Regions from separate parts of the Streptomyces sp. EDA2-14 genome, predicted to be linked through region 1. Evidence: predicted binding sites of a transcription regulator. Region 1 holds the regulator's gene; the other holds the start of a gene.

Evidence for each region. Region 1 encodes HspR, which represses chaperone genes until heat shock. Its sites were predicted from a motif close to TTGAGNNNNNNNNNCTCAA; they were not measured.
Region 2: lon (endopeptidase La) is a predicted target of HspR. The motif match lies at 4,128-4,146, and genes of this name have one in related genera.

What each region holds. Positions count from the first base shown of each region.
Region 1 covers NZ_JBUEGE010000013.1:187,091-198,918, forward strand. The annotation lists gene ACY34M_RS27690 (NAD-dependent epimerase/dehydratase family protein) at 1-669, shown strand, start outside; gene ACY34M_RS27695 (glycosyltransferase family 4 protein) at 666-1,640, shown strand; gene dnaK (molecular chaperone DnaK) at 1,812-3,671, shown strand; gene grpE (nucleotide exchange factor GrpE) at 3,668-4,345, shown strand; gene dnaJ (molecular chaperone DnaJ) at 4,394-5,584, shown strand; gene ACY34M_RS27715 (heat shock protein transcriptional repressor HspR) at 5,590-6,051, shown strand; gene ACY34M_RS27720 (hypothetical protein) at 6,127-6,375, opposite strand; gene ACY34M_RS27725 (peptidoglycan-binding protein) at 6,390-7,250, opposite strand; gene ACY34M_RS27730 (hypothetical protein) at 7,259-7,906, opposite strand; gene ACY34M_RS27735 (hypothetical protein) at 7,903-8,067, opposite strand; gene ACY34M_RS27740 (hypothetical protein) at 8,117-10,513, opposite strand; gene ACY34M_RS27745 (hypothetical protein) at 10,500-11,339, opposite strand; gene ACY34M_RS27750 (hypothetical protein) at 11,379-11,828, opposite strand, start outside.
Region 2 covers NZ_JBUEGE010000015.1:83,896-95,723, reverse strand. The annotation lists gene ACY34M_RS29475 (MarR family winged helix-turn-helix transcriptional regulator) at 1-480, opposite strand, end outside; gene ACY34M_RS29470 (lysozyme) at 720-1,556, shown strand; gene lon (endopeptidase La) at 1,703-4,105, opposite strand; gene ACY34M_RS29460 (GNAT family N-acetyltransferase) at 4,274-4,933, shown strand; gene ACY34M_RS29455 (spermidine synthase family protein) at 5,030-5,731, shown strand; gene ACY34M_RS29450 (response regulator transcription factor) at 5,825-6,562, shown strand; gene ACY34M_RS29445 (HAMP domain-containing sensor histidine kinase) at 6,559-7,683, shown strand; gene ACY34M_RS29440 (multifunctional oxoglutarate decarboxylase/oxoglutarate dehydrogenase thiamine pyrophosphate-binding subunit/dihydrolipoyllysine-residue succinyltransferase subunit) at 7,924-11,724, shown strand; gene fxsT (FxSxx-COOH system tetratricopeptide repeat protein) at 11,825-11,828, opposite strand, start outside.

The sequences.
Region 1 (11,828 bases):
CTCGACGCCCGGCTCGTCGCCGAGCTCGCGGGCCGCTGCGACGCGGTGGTCCACCTGGCCACCGGGGGTGCCCGCCCCGTCGCGGGCGCCGCGCACGAGCACGGCCGCCGCCTGCTTCTGGTCTCCGGCGGCGAGACCCACGACGAGGTGCACGGCACGGGCGTGACCGTGGCCCGCCTCCACCACACCGTCGGCCCCCGCCAGTCGCCCGCGCGCGGCGCCGTCGTGCCGCGCCTCGCCGAACAGGCGGTCGCGGGGCTGCCGCTCACCCTCCACGGCGACGGCACCCGGCGGCTCCGCTTCACGCACGTCGCCGACACCGTCGACGCGCTGCTGAGGCTGCTCGCCGAGCCCGCCGCGGCCGGCCGCGCCTTCGACGTCAGCGGGGAGCAGGAGACCGCCGTCGCCGATCTGGCGGGCGTCGTCGTGGAGCGCTCCGGCTCCCCGTCGCCGCTCCGCTTCCTCCCGTACGAGGAGGGCGCCTACGGCCCCGAGGGGCCCGTGCCCGACGCGGGGCCCCTGCGGGAGCTGACCGGATGGGTCGCCGGGCTCGGGCTGCTCGACATCGTGGACGCGGCCCTCGTCGACGCGGGCAGCGCCTTCGGCGTGGTCACGACCCCCGTGGGTGCGGCCGGGAGTACGGCCGCCACGGCAGAGGCCCGGTCGTGAGGATCGCGGTCGTGCACGGTTTCGGCGCCCCCGGCGGCGCCGACGAGGCCGTGCTCGACCAGGTCGCCGCGCTCACCCGCGCCGGACACGAGGTGCGCCTCGTCTCGGCGAACGGGCGCGGCCGTGACCCCCTCTCCGCGCTCCGCGCGTTCGGCCCCGACCTGGTGCACGTGCACCACCTGTTCCCCGCCCTCGGCCGCGCCTGGATCACCGGGTGGACGGGGCCCGTGGTCGCCACCCTGCGGCACGTCCCCCACCGCGGATCCCGGTTCGCCGCGCTCCAGTTCGCGTGGGCGGCGCGCGGTGGTCCGCGGCAGGATCCGCTGCTGCGGCGGGCCGACCGCCTCGTGGTCGGCTCGGAGGAGGGCAGGGACGCGTGCGTGCGCGCCGGGCTGCCCCGCGAACGCCTCGACGTGGTGCCCGACTTCGTACCCACCGTCGAACAGCCGCCGGTCGAGGCGGGGGACGCGTGGGTGTGCGTCGGGCGGCTCGCACCCGAGCCGGGCGCGCTCGAACTCCTGCGCCGCTGGCCCGCGGGTGAGCGGCTCGACATGGTCGGGGCGGGGCCCCTGGACGGACGGTGCCGGGCGGCGGCGCCGGCGTCGGTGCGGTGGTGCGGGGCCGTGGGGCGGGGAGCGCTGAGGCGGGCGCTTCCGGGGTACCGGGGCATCGTGCTGCCGGGGCGGGGAACCCGGCGTGCGGTGCCGCTCGTGTACGCGGAGGCGCTCGCGGCGGGGCTGCCGGTGCTGGCCCTGGACGCGGCGGGGGTGTCGGCGGTGCCGCGTGCCGTACGGTCCGAGGGCACCGGCACGGTCACCACCCTGGACGCGCACTTGCCGGACGCGCTCGACGTGGCCGCCAAGATCTTCCCGACGCTGCGCGAGCACTGCCGCGCGGTGTACGCGAAGCGGTACGGGGAAGCGGTCTGGACCGAGCGGACCGAGCGGGTCTACGCCTCGCTCGCAGCGTAATTTTCTCCACACCGTCCGATAAAAGCCCAGGTCAGAGAGGTGCTTCCAGTGGTCTGCCGATAAGGGCAGGATAAAACTTGAGTGAGCGGGACTCAGGTCTGTTGACGCCGAGGGGGAGGGTGTTGCAGTCTTGAGCCAGTTCCACTCAAGTAGGTAGCTGGAGGAATCGAAATGGCACGTGCGGTCGGCATCGACCTGGGCACGACTAACTCCGTCGTCAGCGTTCTGGAGGGCGGTGAGCCCACCGTCATCGCGAACGCCGAGGGCGCCAGGACCACGCCGTCCGTCGTCGCTTTCGCGAAGAACGGCGAGGTGCTGGTCGGCGAGGTCGCCAAGCGCCAGGCGGTCACGAACGTGGACCGGACCATCCGCTCGGTGAAGCGCCACATGGGCACCGACTGGAAGATCGACCTGGACGGGAAGGACTTCAACCCGCAGCAGATCTCCGCGTTCATCCTGCAGAAGCTGAAGCGCGACGCGGAGTCCTACCTCGGTGAGAAGGTCACGGACGCGGTCATCACCGTCCCGGCCTACTTCAACGACTCCGAGCGGCAGGCGACGAAGGAAGCCGGCGAGATCGCGGGCATGAACGTCCTGCGTATCGTCAACGAGCCGACGTCCGCGGCCCTGGCCTACGGCCTGGACAAGGACGACCAGACCATCCTGGTCTTCGACCTCGGTGGCGGCACCTTCGACGTCTCGCTCCTGGAGATCGGCGACGGCGTCGTCGAGGTGAAGGCCACGAACGGCGACAACCAGCTCGGCGGTGACGACTGGGACCAGCGCGTCGTCGACTACCTGGTCAAGCAGTTCAACAACGGCCACGGCGTGGACCTGGGCAAGGACAAGATGGCGCTCCAGCGCCTGCGCGAGGCCGCCGAGAAGGCGAAGATCGAGCTGTCCTCCTCCACGGAGACCACGATCAACCTGCCGTACATCACGGCGTCCGCCGAGGGCCCGCTGCACCTGGACGAGAAGCTCACGCGCGCCCAGTTCCAGCAGCTCACGTCCGACCTTCTGGAGCGCTGCAAGACGCCGTTCCACAACGTCATCAAGGACGCGGGCATCAACCTCTCCGAGATCGACCACGTCGTTCTCGTCGGTGGTTCGACCCGTATGCCCGCCGTCGCCGACCTGGTCAAGGAGCTGACCGACGGCAACGAGGCCAACAAGGGCGTGAACCCGGACGAGGTCGTCGCCATCGGCGCCGCCCTCCAGGCCGGTGTCCTCAAGGGCGAGGTCAAGGACGTCCTGCTCCTCGACGTGACCCCGCTGTCGCTTGGTATCGAGACCAAGGGCGGCATCATGACCAAGCTCATCGAGCGGAACACCACGATTCCGACGAAGCGCTCCGAGATCTTCACGACGGCCGAGGACAACCAGCCGTCGGTGCAGATCCAGGTCTACCAGGGCGAGCGCGAGATCGCGGCGTACAACAAGAAGCTCGGCATGTTCGAGCTGACCGGTCTGCCGCCGGCCCCGCGTGGCGTCCCGCAGGTCGAGGTCGCCTTCGACATCGACGCCAACGGCATCATGCACGTGACCGCGAAGGACCTCGGCACGGGCAAGGAGCAGAAGATGACCGTCACCGGTGGCTCCTCGCTGCCGAAGGACGAGGTCGACCGGATGCGCCAGGAGGCCGAGAAGTACGCGGACGAGGACCACGCCCGCCGCGAGGCCGCCGAGTCCCGCAACCAGGGCGAGCAGCTCGTCTACCAGACGGAGAAGTTCCTCAAGGACAACGAGGAGAAGGTTCCCGCCGAGGTCAAGACCGAGGTCGAGGAGGCCGTCACCGAGCTGAAGGAGAAGCTCAAGGGCGACGACTCGGCCGAGATCCGCACCGCGACCGAGAAGGTCGCCGCCGTCTCGCAGAAGCTGGGCCAGGCCATGTACGCCGACGCCCAGGGCGCGCAGGCCGCCGGTGACGCTCCGCAGGGCGACGCCCCGCAGGGTGACGCCAAGGCCGACGACGACGTCGTCGACGCCGAGATCGTCGACGAGGACAAGGACCGCAAGGACGGTGCCGCGTGACGGAAGAGACCCCGGGTTTCAGCGAGAGCGAGAAGCCTGAAGTCCCTTCCGGCGCCACCCCCGAGGACGCCGAGCCGCAGGCCGCCCCCTCCGACAAGGAGGGGGCGGCCCCGGCCGGGGACTCCACCGCTTCCGCTCAGTCCGCAGCAGATGTGGGCCTGACGGCGCAGCTGGACCAGGTGCGCACCGCGCTCAACGAGCGCACCGCGGACCTCCAGCGGCTCCAGGCCGAGTACCAGAACTACCGGCGCCGTGTGGAGCGGGACCGCGTCACGGTCAAGGAGATCGCCGTCGCGAACCTCCTGACCGAGCTGCTGCCCGTCCTCGACGACATCGGCCGTGCCCGTGAGCACGGCGAGCTCGTCGGCGGCTTCAAGTCGGTGGCCGAATCCCTGGAGACGGTCGCCGCGAAGATGGGCCTTCAGCAGTTCGGCAAGGAGGGCGAGCCCTTCGACCCGACCGTGCACGAGGCCCTGATGCACAGCTACGCGCCGGACGTCACCGAGACGACCTGCGTGGCGATCCTGCAGCCGGGTTACCGGATCGGCGAGCGCACCATCCGCCCCGCGCGGGTGGCCGTGGCCGAGCCGCAGCCGGGCGCGCAGGGCAAGTCCGACGAGTCGTCCGAGACCAAGGACGACGAGAAGGACACCGGTGGCCCGGACGAGGGCTGACGCAGGGCACGTACTGATCGAAGTGAGTGAGGAGGGACGTCGAGGCCGATGAGCACCAAGGACTTCATCGAGAAGGACTACTACAAGGTCCTCGGCGTCCCGAAGGACGCCACGGACGCCGAGATCAAGAAGGCGTACCGCAAGCTCGCCCGCGAGAACCACCCCGACGCCAACAAGGGCAACGACAAGGCGGAGGAGCGCTTCAAGGAGATCTCCGAGGCGAACGACATCCTCGGCGACCCCAAGAAGCGCAAGGAGTACGACGAGGCGCGCGCCCTGTTCGGCAGCGGCGGGTTCCGTCCGGGACCCGGCGGCGCCGGCAGCGGCGGATCGTTCAACTTCGACCTGGGCGACCTCTTCGGAGGCGGCCCCCAGGGGCAGGGCGGCGGTCCGGGCGGCTTCGGCGGTGGCATCGGCGACGTGTTCGGCGGCCTGTTCAACCGGGGCGGCGCGGGCGCGGGCACGCGTACGCAGCCGCGCCGTGGCCAGGACATCGAGTCCGAGGTGACGCTCAGCTTCACCGAGGCGGTGGACGGGGCCACGGTCCCGCTGCGCATGTCGTCCCAGGCCCCCTGCAAGGCGTGCTCCGGCACCGGCGACGCGAACGGCACGCCGCGGGTGTGCCCGACCTGCGTCGGTACAGGACAGGTCTCGCGGGGCGGCGGTGGCGGCTTCTCGCTCACCGACCCGTGCGTGGACTGCAAGGGCCGCGGCCTGATCGCCGAGACCCCCTGCGACACCTGCAAGGGCAGCGGCCGGGCGAAGTCCTCCCGCACCATGCAGGTGCGCATCCCCGCCGGTGTCTCCGACGGCCAGCGCATCCGCCTGCGCGGCAAGGGCGCACCCGGCGAGCGGGGCGGCCCCGCGGGCGACCTCTACGTCGTCGTGCACGTCGACGCCCACCCGGTCTTCGGCCGCAAGGGCGACAACCTCACGGTCACCGTCCCGGTGACCTTCACCGAGGCGTCGCTCGGCGGCGAGGTCAAGGTGCCCACGCTCGGCGGCCCCGCCGTCACCCTGAAGCTGCCCCCGGGCACGCCGAACGGGCGGACGATGCGGGCCCGCGGCAAGGGCGCCGTCCGCAAGGACGGCACGCGCGGAGACCTGCTGGTGACGGTCGAGGTGGCCGTCCCCCGGGAGCTTTCGGAGGATGCCCGTTCGGCCCTCGAGTCGTTCCGCAAGGCGACTGAGGACACCGACGTGCGGGCAGAACTGTTCAAGGCCGCGAAGGGAGCGTGAGTGTGATGGACGGGCAGCCGGGTCGTCGGCGCAGCAACCCGTACGAACTGACCGACGAAACGCCGGTGTACGTCATTTCGGTGGCGGCACAGCTGTCCGGCCTGCACCCGCAGACCCTGCGCCAGTACGACCGCCTCGGCCTGGTCTCGCCCGACCGCACGGCCGGGCGCGGCCGGCGCTACTCGGCCCGCGACATCGAACTGCTCCGTACGGTGCAGCAGTTGTCGCAGGCCGAAGGCATCAACCTGGCCGGCATCAAGCGCATCATCGAGCTGGAGAACCAGGTCACCGCGTTGCAGTCCAGAGTGGCCGAACTCTCCGCGGCAGTGGAGAGCGCGGCCTCCGCGATCCAGCAGCGAGAGGCGGCGGTGCACGCCTCGTACCGCCGGGACCTGGTCCCGTACCAGGAGGTCCAGCAGACGAGCGCGCTGGTGGTGTGGCGGCCGAAGCGGTCGTCGGAGCAGTAGCCCGCACTCACGCGTGAAGGGGCCCGGAGGTCACAAGACCTCCGGGCCCCTTCGTGTGCCCCACTTCGGGCGTCCTCATTTCCCCGCGGACTGCCACACCGCGATCACCAGCGCGGCGCACGAGGTGAGCGCCGCGAGGGAGGGCAGCGGCCAGCGGGAGCGTTCGAGGGCGTCGAGGCGGTCCTCGTGCTCGCCCAGCGTCTTGTCCGTCTGGTCGGCGCGCTGCAGCACCAGCGCCAGATTGCCCTGGGTGGCGGCGAATCCGACATCGACGGAGCGCCGCAGGCGTTCCAGTTCCAGGGCCACATCGACCTGTTCACCCACTCCTCCGTCTCCTCTCATGCGCGCGGCACGTGCAGCTTGTCCCAACTGGTGCGGCCGGGAACGCCGTCGGCGTCCGCGCCCGCATAGCCGAGCTTGCGCTGCCAGGCCGCGTACGAGGCCACGTCGGCCTCCGTCCACACCGGTCCGGGCCCGACCCGGTACCGGCCGCAGCCCTCCGCGACGAGCCGCCGCCCGACCGCCGTGATCAGCGCGCCGCGGCGGCCCGGCACGAAGAAGGCGGCGCCGGGGAACTCCGCGTACGGGGAGTGCGGGGCGGGAGTGGGCACGGGGCGGACGCCGAGCCGGGCGTCGATCCGGGTGCGCATGCCGCTCATCGAGAACGTCGGGTCGATCTTGCGCCGGGTCCACTCCTTGTGGCCGATGACGCTCGCCGCCGTCCAGCCGTGGGCGCGGCACAGGGCGGCGGCCAGCCGCTCGACGGCGGTGAGTTGGGGTGAGGGGTAGGGGTCCTGCCCGTTGCCGAGGTTCTCGATCTCGAAGCCGTAGAAATGGATGTTGCCGTCGACGGAGTCCGGCCCCGGTGGGGAGGGCAGGACGCGCTCGGCGCGTACGGCCGCGTACGTGGCGGCCGAGCCGGACCCCGCGTGGTTGGTGCGGCCGTAGCCGACCAGGTGGACGGTGCCGTCCTTCGCGACGAGGCCCGTGCAGAGCGGGCCCGGCAGCGTGGCGGTGCCGTCGCGGCAGAGGGTGAGGCTGTCGCGGCCTGCGGTGTGGTGCAGCATGACGCCGTTGACCGGACCCCACGCGCCCTTGTGATTGCGGTTGTGGGTCTGCCAGTTGGAGTGTTCGCGCACGCTCACGCCCTCGTCGCGCAGGGCGCGGGCGAAGGCGTGAGCGCTCAGGGGTGTTGCCACCGGTGCTCCTACGGGATCGGGTCGACGCGGATGAAGCGGGTGTCGAAGTACGACGTGCTCGAGGCGTTGCCGGAGCGGTAGGCGGGGGTCGCCGTGTGCGTCGTGCCGACGGTGAGGCCGGTGACGAGGAACTGGGCGGAGACCGAGCTGCGGCTGTTGAGCGACGACGCGGCGGAGCGGTTGTCGTCGGCGGCGAGGACGACGGTGTTGGACGCGTTGCGGATGTTGGCCGACATGTAGGACGAGTAGGCGGCGGACGACCTGATGTAGCTGCCCACCGTGACGATGACCTGGCCCGAGGCCGGGACGGTGAACGTCGCCGCCATCGGGTCGCCCGAGGCGTTGGCGAGGGTCTCGACGTACGAGGTCGACGTGGTGTCGCCGTCGTCGACGTTGACCCGGTACACCGGGACCGGGGCGAGTGGCACCCACGCGGAGCCGGTGTAGTACATCATCCGGCCGGGGCTGCCGATCCAGGCGATCATGCCGGCCACCGGGGCGGGCACCTTGGCGTCGCGGGTCGCGGTGTCGGGGAAGCGCATCACGAGGCGGGCGTCGGCGGCGTCGGCCAGGGCCTTGAGGTGGGCGGGCAGGTCGGCCGGGTCGGTGGCCTGCGGGTAGGGCAGCGAGCTGATCGGTGTGTACTGGGTGGTCACGGGGTGTCCTCCTGGGGCGGGACGGGATCGACGGTGACGGTCAACAGGGCATCGCCCGGTGACGGTTGCTCGACGGGGTCCGGCTCCTGGTACGCGGCGATCTCCTGGAGCAGGGCTTCCGGCGGTTCTACGGGGGTGGGGGCGTCCGGGGCGTCTGGCACGGTGCACTCCGTGGGGTGGACGGGTCGGGTGGGTGCGGGATCCGGGGCGTCAAGGTGTTGCGGCTCGGCGGACGTCCGACCACGTCGGGTTCGCCGAGCGCATGGCGGCCAGCGTCGCGTAGGACGTGGACACCGACGCGTACGTGCGGGACAGGTCCGGCGCCGGCGGGAGGGCCGGGGTGTCCGGGGCGAGGCCCGTGTCGGCCGGCACTCCGTTCGCCGCCACACCGCGCAGGCTGAGGGTCTGCTGAACCCCGCCACCCGCCGCCGCGGACGCGGTGATCCCGACGACCCACGCCAGCGTGTCGAGCGCCGCCCCGGACGTGTCGACGACCCGCACGACGTCACCGAGCTGGATCCGGGGGTCGTACAGGACCTGCACGTCCTCCAGGACCGGGACCGGCAGCTCACCGGCCGAGCGCATCGCCTGCGCCAGATCCTTCGCCGCGCCCAGGTCCTGCACCCACTCCGACTGGTCTCCGTAGAACTCCTGGCGCCCGTACCACTTCTCGCTGTCGCTGCCCGCGACGTACGAGACGGCCTGGCGCTCCACCGGATCACGGTCGGGCCGGATCGGCATGATCCGGATGGACGGCGCCCCCTTCTGGTCGACCGTGTAGAGCCGGGACGCCGTGCGGTTGGTCAGGCGCAGCACGATCACCCCGTTCTCCCGCCGCACCAGCGCGTCGACCGCCCCCTTCACGGCCGTGGTCCCCGCCGCGTTCTGCGTGGCGACCCGGAACGAGGAGCCGGCCGTGGCGACGGAGTCGTCGTCGGTGTCGGGCGGGCCGACGTCCAACTCGTCCTCACCGAAGATGTAGTTGACGGTGAGCGAGCCGCCCGCGGGGATCTCCCGCACCACCGAGTCCGTGATCACGTCCCCCGCGACGGTGCGCACCGCGCTCCAGTCCGCGGCGGGCTGCACGCAGTAGTTGCGGCAGGCGTCGATCTCCTCGGTGACCGTGAGCGCGGCGATGGACCGCACCGAGGTGAGCGTCAGATCCGGGCTGGTCGGCGTGGTCGCGAAGCGCGTGAAGTTGCGCCAGCGGAAGCGTCCGCGCTCGTCCAGCTCGGCCGTCGACATGCTCGCCTTGGCGATCTGCCCGATGGCCTCCCACTGCGAACCGGACACCTTGGGGATGGTGCGCAACGGCAGGATCGCGTCGTCCAGGTCGGCGGTCTTGTCCCAGGTCCCGGCCTGTGTGAACTCGGCGACGCCGGGAACGGCGGCGAGGCCGCTCGTGACCTGTACGCCTTCGGTCGCCATCGACGTGGTGAGCCTGATCTTGCGCAGCTCGGCGACGGGCTGCGGACCGTTCGCCGCGGTGAACGCGCCGACGCCGCCGACCCACGTGGTGCCGTCGGGCGCCGTGAGCAGCGGTGTGACCTGCGGCAGCGCCCGGCCACCGGTCGACGCGTACACATCGACGTACGCGCCGATGTGCCACACGCCGCGCTGCGCCTTCATCGCGGTGGCGTTCTGGCTCCAGGTGAGCCCGCCGCCCGGCACCGCCGCGTCGCTGCTCAGCGACCACGCCGTGACCGTGCCCTTGGTGAAGTCGAGCGCGAGGGACAGCGTGCCGTTCGCGGTCCCGGTGCGGTTCAGTTCCAGGTCGAGCCGGACGGTGGAGCCGATGCCGACGGCCGTGTTCACCCACGCCTCGGCGAGCAGCCTGCTGCCCGGCACGGTGACGCGGCTGCGGGGGAACCAGGAGGCCGTGACGCCGGTCTCGCCCGCCGGGAGCCCGCGCGGCACGAGGGCCATCTCGTGCGGGGCCCCGGTCCTCGCCCACGTGTAGTGCCGCGGGTCGGGGAGGTCCTCCGGCATGCCGTACGACGTCGCGAAGCCGCCGTGGAGGGTGGCGTGCACGAGGGTCAGCGGCGCGCCCGCGACGAACTGCGGGGCCCGCGCGGGCGGACTGGTCAGGAACCCGGCCTGGCGCAGCAGCTCGTCGACGCACCAGGTGGCGGTGGCGACGGGCCGCCCCCAGTACAACCCCGTGTAGGGGCGCGGGAGTTCGGCGGGCGAGCGGAGCCGCTCGGCGCCGTCGAGCGCGGTGAGCTGCACGGTGTCGGTGCCGGACGCGGCGGACCGGTTGCGCAGGGTGCCGCGGAACGACGGCAGAGTGCCACCGGCCCCGACTCCCGTCTCGTGGACGACACTCTGTCCGGGGCGGGCGAGGTCGCCGGTGGCCCGGTCGGCCCACGCCGAGTACAGCTCCGGCGCCAACTCGGCTCCACTGCCACCGAGCTGGAGCTGAAGCTGCGCCGACGAGCTCCCCGAGAACGCGCGCATCGCGGCCGGCAGATCGGTCGCGTACGAACGTTCCAGCTCCCAGGACTGCACCTGATCGCTGACATCCTGGCCGCCGAGCCGGGTGGTGTGCGTGGCGGTGCGCTCGCCGGTGCCGAGCGCGGCCTCCGTGGCCGGGTCAGCCTGTTGCACGGGACACCTCCACGAGTTCGAGGTTGATGCTGCGGTAGGGCAGCGGGAGGCCGGGGGTATCGGTGTACGTGGTCACGGCGAGCTGCGGGAGGCCGTCGCCGGGGACGGTGTGGGCGGCCCCGTCGGCGTACGAGAGGCAGGCCCCGGCCAGCGAGTACGTACCGGCCGTGCCGGGCATCGCGCAGGGCGTGGCGTAGACGGCCCCGGCGGGCACGGTCGCGGCGACGTACGGGCCGGTCGTGGAAGGCCCGGAGAGATAGCTCCCGTCGGCCTTCTTGAAGTCGATGTTCACGCCGACCGTCCCCAGCGCGGCCATGGCGCTCGGCGCGCGGAACGAGATGCGGGTGCCGGGCGCCACCGGGAAGTTGCCCTGCCACGGCACGCACCGCCAGGCGAGCTTGCTGGTCGCGTCGGCGGCGGTGAACGCGAAGGTGCCGGGCGCGGCCGCGACCTCGACGACGGTGCCGGTCGTCGACACCTTGAACCACTGGTCGAGCCCGCTGACGTCCCCGGCGCCCGCCACACCGCGCCCGGCGGCCTGGGCGGCGCCGAGCACGTTGCCGGCGACCGGGTCGATGAGGACGAGCGGGCCAGGACCGTCGATCCGCCGCGCCAGCCGGTCGAGCGCGCGGGCGTCGGCGGGCGGCAACCGGTCCCAGCTCAGCTTCGTACGGCGGGTGGTGGACGCGGTGCGGGTGACGGTGACGAGGCCGCCGAGGGACTTGAACTCGGCCACGCCGAGGTCGGCGCTGCGGTCGAAGGACGTGGTGGCCTGATCGATCTCGTAGAGGGATCCGGGAGCGCCGATCCACAGATTGCTGCCCACGATTCACACCCCTTTCAGTGTCTGTCGGGTCATCTGCCGTCAACGGCGGGCAAGTTGGCGCTGGCCCAGGAACACGGCGCGGGCGATGGTCTGCGAGTCGACCTGAATGTGTACGGGTCGGTCGGCGAGCTTCTCGACGGCTGCGGCGAGCCGTTCCACGGCCGCCCCGCCGCCCGGGTGGTGCCCGAGCATCGCGCTCAGCTTGGACAGCGGGATGACCGCCTCGTCCTCCCCGGCCTCACCGACGACGGCGAGCCGTCCGCCGGTCCGCGCGCCGATGACGCCACCTTCTGCGAGCGTCGGAATGTTCGGAATCCTCGGCAGATTGATCCCGAATTCCTTGCCGCCGACGACCGGCACCCAGCCCGGAATCTTCACGTGAATCTTGTTCAGACCGCCGATCATGGCGTTCATGCCGCCGATGTAGGCGCGGGGCAGGGCCGTGAAGGCGTTGATGATGCCCTTCATGACGGCCTTGATGGGCCCGGA
Region 2 (11,828 bases), on a different contig from region 1:
CCGCGCCAGTTCCGCCACTTCCCGCCGGTCCCATCCCGCGAGCTGCCGCACGTACCGCCCCCGCCGCGCGTCCCGCACCTGCCGGAAGTGCTCACGCCCGTACTCGGTGAGGGAGACCAGCCACGCCCGGCCGTCCGCCGGATCGGGGGCGCGGTCGACGAGGCCCAGCTCCTCCAGGGCCCGCAGCTGGCGGCTCATCGTCGCCTTGCCTACGCCGATGTACCCGGCGAGCTCGGTCGCCCGCTGTGCCCCGCACTCCTCCAGACGTACGAGAAGCCCGTACGCGGCCGGTTCCAGATCGGGGTGGACCTCGCGCGCCATCTCGCCGGAATTGGCCCTCGCCCGGCGCAGAAAGACGGTCAACTCGCGCTCCAGGGCCAGGAATTCACCGTCCACGGCCGTCGGCGCCGCGGCGGTTCGCAGCTCGGTCTCCGCACTCCGCCGCCCGTCGTTCCCGTCTTCGCGCACGTCAGCACCCATGACCAGATTTTCCCCTGCTTCCCGGAGATTCCCGAATCTGAAAGTTTTCGCCCATCACGGTCATCACCGCAGTTCCGCCAGTATTTCGCAGGCGTAGACCAACGGCACACACCGACCCCTCTTCCACCGGCCGGTCTACGTGCGTAGCGTGGTTATCGCTGCCGGTCATGGCATGCACTCACCATCGAGCGCACTGGCGCCACCGCAACGTCACCCCACGTCGTCCCCGGAGGCCGCTCATGCCTGTGCACAGACCTGTCACCAACCGTCGCAGACGCAGCACCAGTCTCGGCGTCACCGGCACTCTGCTCCTTGCTCTCTCCCTCTTGTTCACTCTCCCGAGTGCGGCGCAGGCCGCCGACGTCCCCGCCCGCGGCGAGGCCCACATGGGCACAGGGGTCGCCGAGCACGACGGCGTCGGCTCCCCGCCCTCCTCCGGCGGCCGCGCCACACAGACCGAAGGCGTCGACGTCTCCAGCCACCAGGGCAACGTGGCCTGGTCGACGCTGTGGAACAGCGGCGTGCGCTGGGCCTACACCAAGGCCACCGAAGGCACGTACTACACGAACCCCTACTTCGCGCAGCAGTACAACGGCTCGTACAACGTGGGCATGGTCCGCGGCGCGTACCACTTCGCTACGCCGGACACCACGAGCGGGGCCACCCAGGCCAACTACTTCGTGGACCACGGCGGCGGCTGGTCCAAGGACGGCAGGACGCTGCCGGGCGTGCTCGACATCGAGTGGAACCCGTACGGCGCGGCCTGCTTCGGCAAGACGCAGAGCGGCATGGTGACCTGGATCCGGGACTTCCTGAACCAGTACAAGGCCCGCACGGGACGCGACGCCGTCATCTACACGGCGACCAGCTGGTGGACCCAGTGCACGGGCAACTACTCCGGCTTCGCCGCCAACAACCCCCTGTGGATCGCCCGCTACGCGAGCACGGTCGGCACCCTGCCGGCGGGCTGGTCCTTCCACACCATGTGGCAGTACACGTCGACGGGCCCGACGGTCGGCGACCACAACAAGTTCAACGGCGCGCTCGACCGCGTCGTGGCACTGGCCAACGGCTGACCAAAAACAGCGGCCGGACTCCAGAGGGAGTCCGGCCGCTGTCCTGCCGCGGTGAGCCACGACGGCGGATTGAGCAGATCAAGCCCCTGCGGCGATTGCGCAGCGGGGTCCGGGGCAGAGCCCCGGGACCTCACCCCCGCCGCAGGTCACGCGGCGACGGGAACCCCGACGTCGGCGGGCGCCAGCGCCAGCTCCAACACCTGCCGCACATCGTTCACCGGGTGCACGTCGAGCTTCTCCAGGACCTCCGCGGGGACGTCGTCCAGATCCGCCTCGTTCCGCTTCGGAATGATGACGGTCGTGATCCCCGCCCGGTGCGCGGCCAGCAGCTTCTGCTTGACGCCACCGATGGGCAGGACCCGCCCGGTCAGCGAGACCTCACCGGTCATGGCCACATCCGTACGGACGAGCCGCCCGCTCAGCAGGGACGCGAGCGCCGTCGTCATCGTGACGCCCGCGCTCGGCCCGTCCTTCGGGACGGCACCGGCCGGGAAGTGGATGTGCACGCCGCGCTCCTTCAGGTCGGCGACGGGCAGCTCCAGTTCCGCGCCGTGCGAGCGCAGGAAGGAGAGCGCGATCTGCGCCGACTCCTTCATGACGTCGCCGAGCTGACCGGTGAGGGTCAGCCCCGCCGCGCCCGTCTCCGGGTCGGCGAGCGACGCCTCCACGAAGAGCACGTCACCACCGGCCCCGGTCACGGCGAGCCCGGTCGCCACGCCCGGCACGGACGTGCGCCGCTCGGCCGGGTCCTGCGCCGACTCGGGCACGTGGTGCGGCCGCCCGATGAGCGGACGCAGATCGCCCTCGCCGACGGTGAACGGCAGCTCGCGCTCGCCGAGCTCGTGCTCGGCCGCGACCTTCCTGAGCACCCGCGTCACCGACCGCTCCAGGTTGCGCACGCCGGCCTCGCGCGTGTACTCGCCGGCGAGCTTGCGCAGCGCGTCGTCGCCGATGGTGACCTCGTCGGCCGCGAGTCCCGCGCGGTCCAGCTGGCGCGGCACCAGGTGGTCGCGGGCGATGACGACCTTCTCGTCCTCGGTGTACCCGTCGAGCCGGACCAGCTCCATGCGGTCGAGCAGCGCCTCCGGGATCGCTTCGAGCACGTTCGCCGTCGCGAGGAACACGACGTCGGACAGGTCGAGCTCGACCTCCAGGTAGTGGTCGCGGAAGGTGTGGTTCTGGGCCGGGTCGAGGACTTCGAGCAGCGCCGCGGCCGGGTCGCCGCGGAAGTCGGAGCCCACCTTGTCGACCTCGTCCAGGAGGACCACCGGGTTCATCGACCCGGCCTCCTTGATGGCGCGCACGATGCGGCCCGGCAGGGCACCCACGTACGTACGCCGGTGGCCGCGGATCTCCGCCTCGTCCCGTACGCCGCCGAGCGCGACGCGGACGAACTTGCGGCCCATCGCGTGCGCCACGGACTCGCCGAGCGAGGTCTTGCCGACGCCGGGCGGGCCGACGAGCGCGAGCACGGCACCGCCGCGCCGCCCGCCGACGACGCCGAGGCCGCGGTCGGCGCGGCGCTTGCGCACGGCCAGGTACTCGGTGATCCGCTCCTTCACGTCGTCCAGGCCCGCGTGCTCGGCGTCGAGGACGCCGCGGGCGCCCTGGATGTCGTAGCTGTCCTCGGTCCGCTCGTTCCACGGGAGTTCGAGGACGGTGTCGAGCCAGGTGCGGATCCAGGAGCCCTCGGGCGACTGGTCGCTCGACCGCTCCAGCTTCTCGACCTCCTTGAGCGCGGCGTCGCGCACCGTCTCGGGCAGGTCGGCGGACTCCACGCGGACGCGGTAGTCGTCCGACTCCTCGCCGTCCGTCTCTCCGTTGAGGTCGCGCAGTTCCTTGCGGACGGCGTCGAGCTGGCGCCGCAGCAGGAACTCGCGCTGCTGCTTGTCGACGCCTTCCTGGACGTCCTTGGCGATGGACTCGGCGACGTCCTGCTCGGCGAGGTGGTCGCGCAGGTGCTGGGTGGCGAGCTTCAGCCGCTCGACCGGGTCGGCGGCCTCCAGCAGTTCGATCTTCTGGGCGGTGGTGAGGAACGGCGAGTAGCCGGAGTTGTCGGCGAGCGCGGACACGTCGTCGATGGCCTGGACGCGGTCCACGACCTGCCAGGCGCCGCGCTTCTTCAGCCAGTTCGTGGCGAGCGCCTTGTACTCCTTGACCAGCTCGGTGATGGCGCCGGGCAGCGGGTCCGGCACCTCCTCCTCCACGGTCAGGCCCTCCACCCACAGGGCGGCGCCGGGCCCGGTCGTGCCCGCGCCGATGCGCACGCGGCCGACGCCGCGGATGAGCGCGCCGGGGTCGCCGTCGGCGAGGCGTCCGACCTGCTCGACGGTGCCGAGCACGCCGGTGTTCGCGTACGTGCCGTCGACGCGTGGAACAAGCAGCACCTTCGGCTTGCTGGGTCCTGTGCGTGCGGCGGCCTGCGCGGCCTCCACCGCGGCTCGTACGTCGGTGTCGTTGAGGTCCAGGGGCACCACCATTCCGGGCAGCACGACCTCGTCGTCGAGCGGCAGCACGGGCAGGGTGAGCGGTGTGGACGTCGAAGCCATGATCTCCCCTTCGGCAGTCAAGTTGAGCTATGTCGACTCAATGCTCGGGAGTCCCCAGATGTTCCGGAGAGGCCGTTCGCTGTCAGCGATCACGGCTTCCGCCGGAACGAGGCGACCGTATGTAATAACTGCAACCACGAAGGGACCCTTACGCAAGGGAGTGCGGTCATGACGGGCGAGCAACTCGTACGGGACTGGATCGACGGCTGGGTCGCGTCGCGCGGCACCGCTCCCCCGCTCACCGAGCCCTGGGGTTACACGATTCACGTGGGCCTTCCGGAGCACGTGAGCCGGCACGTCGTCGGCGCCACCAACGACGCCGTGCGCGAGGAGGCCGTGCGCAAGGCGGCCGAGTCGACGCACGGCCGCGGCACCCACCTGAAGGTCTTCGCGGACGCGGAGCGGGTGCTGCCGTGGCTGGGCCCGGAGTGGGAGGCGTACGGGGCGGACGACTTCCTGATGTCGACGGACCTCACCGCGGCCCCGGCGCCCCTGGCCCCCAGGGGCTACATCCGGCATGTCTGGACCCGCGCGGGCGTCACCCGCGTCCTGCTGACCGACGCCTCGGGCGCCTTCGCCGCGCGCGGCCAGGTCGCCCCGACCGGAGCGAGCGCCGTGGTCGACCAGATCGAGACCTCCGAGCACCACCGCCGCAAGGGCCTCGGCCGCGTGGTCATGGCCACGCTCCAGGAAGCCGCCCACACCCGCGGCGCGACCCGCGCGGTCCTCGCGTGCACACCGGAGGGGCGACTGCTCTACGAGTCGGTGGGCTGGCGGATCGAGGCACCGCTGACGAACGCGAAGTACGTCGGCGCCCCGGAGGACTGACGCGGTCGGCATCACCCTCTGTGACGCGCGCCATGTGAGACGTGGGACACACAAAAGCCCGGCGGGACATAGGTGCGGTCGGCAACAATGGCGGCCATGACGACTTTGCACGACCCCGATCCACCCGTCGTCCTCGATCGCCACGAAGGCCCGTTCGGCGAGGTGGTCCTGCGGCGGCACGGCGAGCTGCTGCAGATCATCGCCAACGGCACGTTCCTCATGGACACCTCCGACGGCCGCTCCGAGCGGCGGCTCGTCGACGCGGCGCTCACCGCCCTCACCACCGCCGGCCCGCTCGACGACCGCGCGAAGCCGCGTGTCCTCATAGGCGGCCTCGGCGTCGGCTTCTCCCTCTCCCACGCGGCCGCGGACCCGCGCTGGGGCGGCATCACGGTCGTCGAGCGGGAGCCCGCGATCATCGACTGGCACCGGGACGGACCGCTGCGCGAGCTGTCCGCCGAGGCACTCGCCGACCCCCGTACAGAGATCGTGGAGGCCGACCTCGTACGGCATCTGCACACGAGCACGGAGACGTACGACGCGCTCTGCCTCGACATCGACAACGGTCCCGATTGGACCGTGACCGAGGACAACGACGGGCTCTACGGGCCCGCGGGCCTCGCCGCCTGCATGGATCGACTCGACCCGGGCGGTGTTCTCGCCGTATGGTCCGCACAGCCGTCAGCAAATTTCGAAAAAACCTTGCGGAATGCCGGTTTCCAGGCGGTGCGCACCGAAGAGATCCCGGTTGTCCGGGGCGTCCCCGACGTGGTGCACCTCGCACTGAGGCCCACGTAGCCGACCGGCGGTAACTCCCCGTACGCTGACGTCCGAAACCCGATCATTCAAGCGTCAAGCGCGTCACGACGGCGCGCACTCAGGGGCGGGGCGATGGAGCAGACACACACCTCCCACAACACCACCACGACGACACAGGGAGCCCAACGACGGGTCCTGGTCGTCGAGGACGATCCGACCATCGTCGATGCCATCGCCGCCCGGCTGCGTGCCGAGGGATTCCTCGTGCAAACCGCGCAGGACGGCCCGGCGGCGGTGGACACGGCCGAGGCCTGGCAGCCCGACCTGCTGATCCTCGACATCATGCTGCCCGGATTCGACGGGCTCGAGGTCTGCCGGCGCGTGCAGGCCCAGCGGCCGGTGCCGGTGATGATGCTCACCGCGCGCGACGACGAGACGGACATGCTCGTCGGCCTCGGTGTCGGCGCCGACGACTACATGACCAAGCCGTTCTCCATGCGGGAGCTGGCGGCGCGCGTGCACGTGCTGCTCCGCCGCGTCGAGCGGGCCGCGCTGGCCGCCACGACGCCGCGCAGCGGCATACTGCGCCTCGGCGAGCTGGAGATCGACCACGCGCAGCGCCGTGTGCGCGTGCGCAGCGAGGACGTGCACCTCACGCCCACGGAGTTCGACCTCCTGGTGTGCCTGGCGAACACGCCGCGCGCCGTCCTCTCCCGTGAGCAGCTGCTCGCCGAGGTGTGGGACTGGGCGGACGCCTCGGGCACCCGCACCGTCGACAGCCACATCAAGGCGCTGCGCCGGAAGATCGGCGCGGAGCGCATCCGCACCGTGCACGGCGTGGGCTACGCGCTGGAGACGCCGAACCCGTGAGCGGTGGGAACCGGACTCCGGGCGGGCGGCCGCACCGGCCGCCGTTCAACCCGCAGTGGGCGTCCGGGGGCTTGCGCCCCTTCTCCGTCAAGGCGAAGCTCGGCACGCTCGTCGTCGTCTCGGTCTTCATCACCACGGGCCTGCTCATGGTGGCGATGTACACGGCGACGGAGCTGCGCTTCATCACGGTGTTCTCGATCATCGCGACGCTGCTCATCACGCAGTTCGTGGCGCACTCGCTGACGGCGCCGCTCGACGAGATGAACCTGGTCGCCCGGTTCATCTCCAACGGCGACTACTCACGCCGGGTGCGCGGCGCGGACCGGCGCGACGAGATCGGTGACCTCGCGGTCACCATCAACCGCATGGCCGACGAGCTGGCGGCCCAGGACCAGCAGCGCAAAGAGCTCGTCGCCAATGTCTCGCACGAGCTGCGCACGCCCATCGCGGGCCTGCGCGCGGTCCTGGAGAACGTGGTCGACGGGGTGATGTCGCCCGACCCCGAGACGATGCGCACCGCGCTCAAACAGACGGAGCGGCTCGGCCGCCTCGTCGACACCCTGCTCGACCTGTCCCGCCTGGACAACGGCGTCGTGCCGCTGAAGGCGCGCCGCTTCGAGGTCTGGCCGTACCTGTCGGGTGTCCTGAAGGAGGCCAACATGGCGGTCTCCCAGCGCGCCGGCATCGCCTCGGGCTCCGGCACCCACACCCGCACGGACGTCCATCTGCACCTCGACGTCTCGCCGCCCGAGCTGACCGCGCACGCCGATCCGGAGCGCATCCACCAGGTCGTCGCGAACCTCATCGACAACGCGGTGAAACACTCGCCGCAGCACGGCCGCGTCACCGTGCTCGCCCGGCGCGGTCCCTACCCCGAGTCACTCGACCTCGAAGTGATCGACGAGGGCCCCGGCATCCCGCAGTCCGAGTGGCACAAGGTCTTCGAGCGCTTCAACCAGGGCGCGGCGACCGGCGACAAGGGCGACGGCGGCACCGGCCTGGGCCTCGCGATCGCCCGCTGGGCCGTCGAACTGCACGGCGGACAGATCCGGGTGGCTGAATCCGCTCGGGGCTGCCGGATCAAGGTCACCCTTCCGGGAGAGTCCGGAACGCAAAGTTGACGTAGGGTTTCGGTCAGGCAAGGGTCAAGAGCGCGCCAGGCAGACAAGAGCACGCCGGGCGCGCATCCGAACGTACCGAAACCTCGGTTGTTTCCCGCCATTTCCAGGCCCGAAACGCGACTTCCGATGTGACTTACGTGACGGATCACCGGCCCGGTCTGCACGTCTCGCACATGGAGGCGTAGCCTTTATTCCCGCTGTCCATCACCTTGTGAGAAGCGGAAGAGGGCGGTTACCGCCGTGTCGCCACAGTCCCCCAGTAACTCGAGCATCTCCACCGAGACCGACCAAGCCGGGCAGGGTAAGAACCCTGCGGCCGCATTCGGCCCCAACGAGTGGCTCGTCGACGAGATCTATCAGCAGTACCTCCAGGACCCGAATTCGGTTGACCGAGCCTGGTGGGACTTCTTCGCCGACTACAAGCCAGGTGCCGCGGCCGCGGGGGCCGCGACGACCCCGAAGCCGGCCGAGAAGTCCGCGGCCCCGGCCGCGCCAGCAGCGCAGGCCCCCGCCGCGCCCGCGAAGCCCGCAGCCGCAGCTCCCGCACAGGCTGCCGCCGCGCCCGCGAAGCCCGCCACTCCGGCCGCGCCCACCGCGCCGAAGCCGGCCGCTGCTGCGCCCGCGAAGCCCGCAACCCCGAAGAAGGCTGAAGAAGTGACGACCGAGGCCCCTGCCGGCCCCGAGCTCGTGACGCTGCGCGGCCCCGCCGCCGCCGTCGCGAAGAACATGAACAAGTCCATCGAGGTCCCCACGGCGACGTCCGTGCGCGCGGTCCCGGTGAAGCTGCTGTTCGACAACCGCATCGTCATCAACAACCACCTGAAGCGGGCCCGCGGCGGGAAGATTTCCTTCACGCACCTCATCGGGTACGCGATGGTGCAGGCCATCAAGGCCATGCCGTCGATGAACTACTCCTTCCAGGAGAAGGACGGCAAGCCGACCCTGGTGAAGCCGGACCACGTGAACTTCGGTCTGGCCATCGACCTCGTGAAGCCGAACGGCGACCGTCAGCTCGTCGTCGCCGGCATCAAGAAGGCCGAGACGCTGAACTTCTTCGAGTTCTGGCAGGCCTACGAGGACATCGTCCGGCGCGCCCGCGACGGCAAGCTCGGCATGGACGACTTCACCGGTGTCACGGTCTCCCTGACCAACCCCGGTGGCCTCGGCACCGTCCACTCGGTCCCGCGCCTGATGCCCGGACAGTCGGTCATCATGGGCGTCGGCTCCATGGACTACCCGGCCGAATTCCAGGGCACGTCGCAGGACACCCTCAACAAGCTCGGCATCTCGAAGGTCATGACGCTCACGTCGACCTACGACCACCGGGTCATCCAGGGCGCCGCCTCCGGCGAGTTCCTGCGCATCGTCGCGAACCTCCTCCTCGGTGAGAACGAGTTCTACGACGAGATCTTCAAGGCCCTGCGGATCCCCTACGAGCCGGTCCGCTGGCTCAAGGACATCGACGCGTCGCACGACGACGACGTCACCAAGGCCGCCCGCGTCTTCGAGCTGATCCACTCCTACCGGGTCCGCGGCCACGTCATGGCCGACACCGACCCGCTGGAGTACCAGCAGCGCAAGCACCCCGACCTGGACATCACCGAGCACGGGCTCACGCTGTGGGACCTGGAGCGCGAGTTCGCCGTCGGCGGCTTCGCCGGCAAGTCGATGATGAAGCTGCGCGACGTCCTCGGCGTGCTGCGCGACTCGTACTGCCGCACCACCGGCGTCGAGTTCATGCACATCCAGGACCCGAAGCAGCGCCGCTGGCTGCAGGACCGCATCGAGCGGCCGCACGCCAAGCCGGAGCGCGAGGAGCAGCTGCGCATCCTGCGCCGGCTGAACTCGGCGGAGGCCTTCGAGACCTTCCTTCAGACCAAGTACGTCGGTCAGAAGCGGTTCTCCCTGGAGGGCGGCGAGTCCGTCATCCCGCTGCTCGACTCGGTCATCGACGCCGCCGCCGAGGCCCGCCTCGACGAGGTCGTCATCGGCATGGCCCACCGCGGCCGTCTGAACGTGCTGGCGAACATTGTCGGCAAGTCGTACGCGCAGATCTTCCGGGAGTTCGAGGGCAACCTCGACCCGAAGTCGATGCACGGCTCCGGCGACGTGAAGTACCACCTGGGCGCCCAGGGCACCTTCACCGGCCTGGACGGCGAGCAGATCAACGTCTCGCTGGCCGCCAACCCGTCCCACCTGGAGACGGTCGACCCGGTCATCGAGGGCATCACCCGCGCCAAGCAGGACATCATCAACAAGGGCGGCACGGACTTCACGGTCCTGCCGGTCGCCCTGCACGGTGACGCGGCCTTCGCGGGCCAGGGTGTGGTCGCCGAGACGCTCAACATGTCGCAGCTGCGCGGCTACCGCACGGGCGGCACGGTCCACATCGTCATCAACAACCAGGTCGGCTTCACCGCCGCCCCGGAGTCCTCGCGCTCCTCCATGTACGCCACGGACGTGGCCCGCATGATCGAGGCGCCGATCTTCCACGTGAACGGCGACGACCCCGAGGCCGTCGTCCGCGTTGCCCGCCTGGCCTTCGAGTTCCGCCAGGCGTTCAACAAGGACGTCGTCATCGACCTCATCTGCTACCGCCGCCGCGGTCACAACGAGTCGGACAACCCGGCGTTCACGCAGCCGCTGATGTACGACCTGATCGACAAGAAGCGCTCGGTGCGCAAGCTCTACACCGAGTCCCTCATCGGTCGCGGCGACATCACCCTGGAAGAGGCCGAGCAGGCGCTCCAGGACTTCCAGGGCCAGCTGGAGAAGGTCTTCACGGAGGTCCGTGAGGCCGTCTCGCACCCGGCCGCCGCCGAGGTGCCGGACCCGCAGGCCGAGTTCCCGGTGGCCGTGCAGACGGCGATCTCCCAGGAGGTCGTCAAGCGCATCGCCGAGTCCCAGGTCAACATCCCGGACCACGTCACCGTGCACCCGCGTCTGCTGCCGCAGCTGCAGCGCCGCGCCAGCATGATCGAGGACGGGACGATCGACTGGGGCATGGGCGAGACCCTCGCCCTCGGTTCGCTGCTCCTGGAGGGCACGCCGGTCCGGCTGTCCGGCCAGGACTCGCGCCGCGGCACCTTCGGTCAGCGCCACGCGGTCCTCATCGACAACAAGACGGGCGAGGACTTCACCCCGCTCCTCTACCTGTCGCCCGACCAGGCCCGCTACAACGTCTACGACTCGCTGCTCTCCGAGTACGCGGTCATGGGCTTCGAGTACGGCTACTCGCTGGCGCGTCCCGAGTCCCTCGTGATGTGGGAGGCGCAGTTCGGCGACTTCGTCAACGGCGCGCAGACGGTCGTCGACGAGTACATCTCGGCCGCCGAGCAGAAGTGGGGCCAGACCTCCGGCGTCACGCTGCTGCTGCCGCACGGCTACGAGGGCCAGGGCCCGGACCACTCCTCGGCCCGTGTCGAGCGCTTCCTCCAGCTGTGCGCGCAGAACAACATGACGGTCGCCATGCCGACGCTGCCGTCGAACTACTTCCACCTCCTGCGGTGGCAGGTGCACAACCCGCACCACAAGCCGCTGGTGGTCTTCACGCCGAAGTCGATGCTGCGCCTCAAGGCCGCCGCGTCGAAGGTGGAGGAGTTCACGACGGGCGGCTTCCGTCCGGTCATCGGCGACGAGTCGGTGGACCCGAACGCGGTCAAGAAGGTCGTCTTCGTGGCGGGCAAGCTGTACTACGACCTGGAGGCCGAGCGGCAGAAGCGCGGCGACACGGAGACCGCGATCATCCGCGTCGAGCGTCTGTACCCGCTGCCGGGTGCCGAGCTCCAGGCGGAGATCGCCAAGTTCCCGAACGCCGAGAAGTACCTCTGGGCGCAGGAGGAGCCGGCGAACCAGGGTGCGTGGCCGTTCATCGCGCTCAACCTGATCGACCACCTGGACCTGGCCGTCGGCGCCGACGTGCCGCACGGCGAGCGCCTGCGCCGCATCTCGCGGCCGCACGGCTCGTCCCCGGCGGTCGGCTCGGCCAAGCGTCACCAGGCCGAGCAGGAGCAGCTGGTGCGTGAGGTCTTCGAGGCGTAAGGCCCCGAAGCGCAACGAGCAAGGCCGAAGGCCCGGTCCCCTTTCGAGGGGGCCGGGCCTTCGGCGGTGTCCGGGCCTTCGGCGGTGACCGGTCGGCCTGTCAG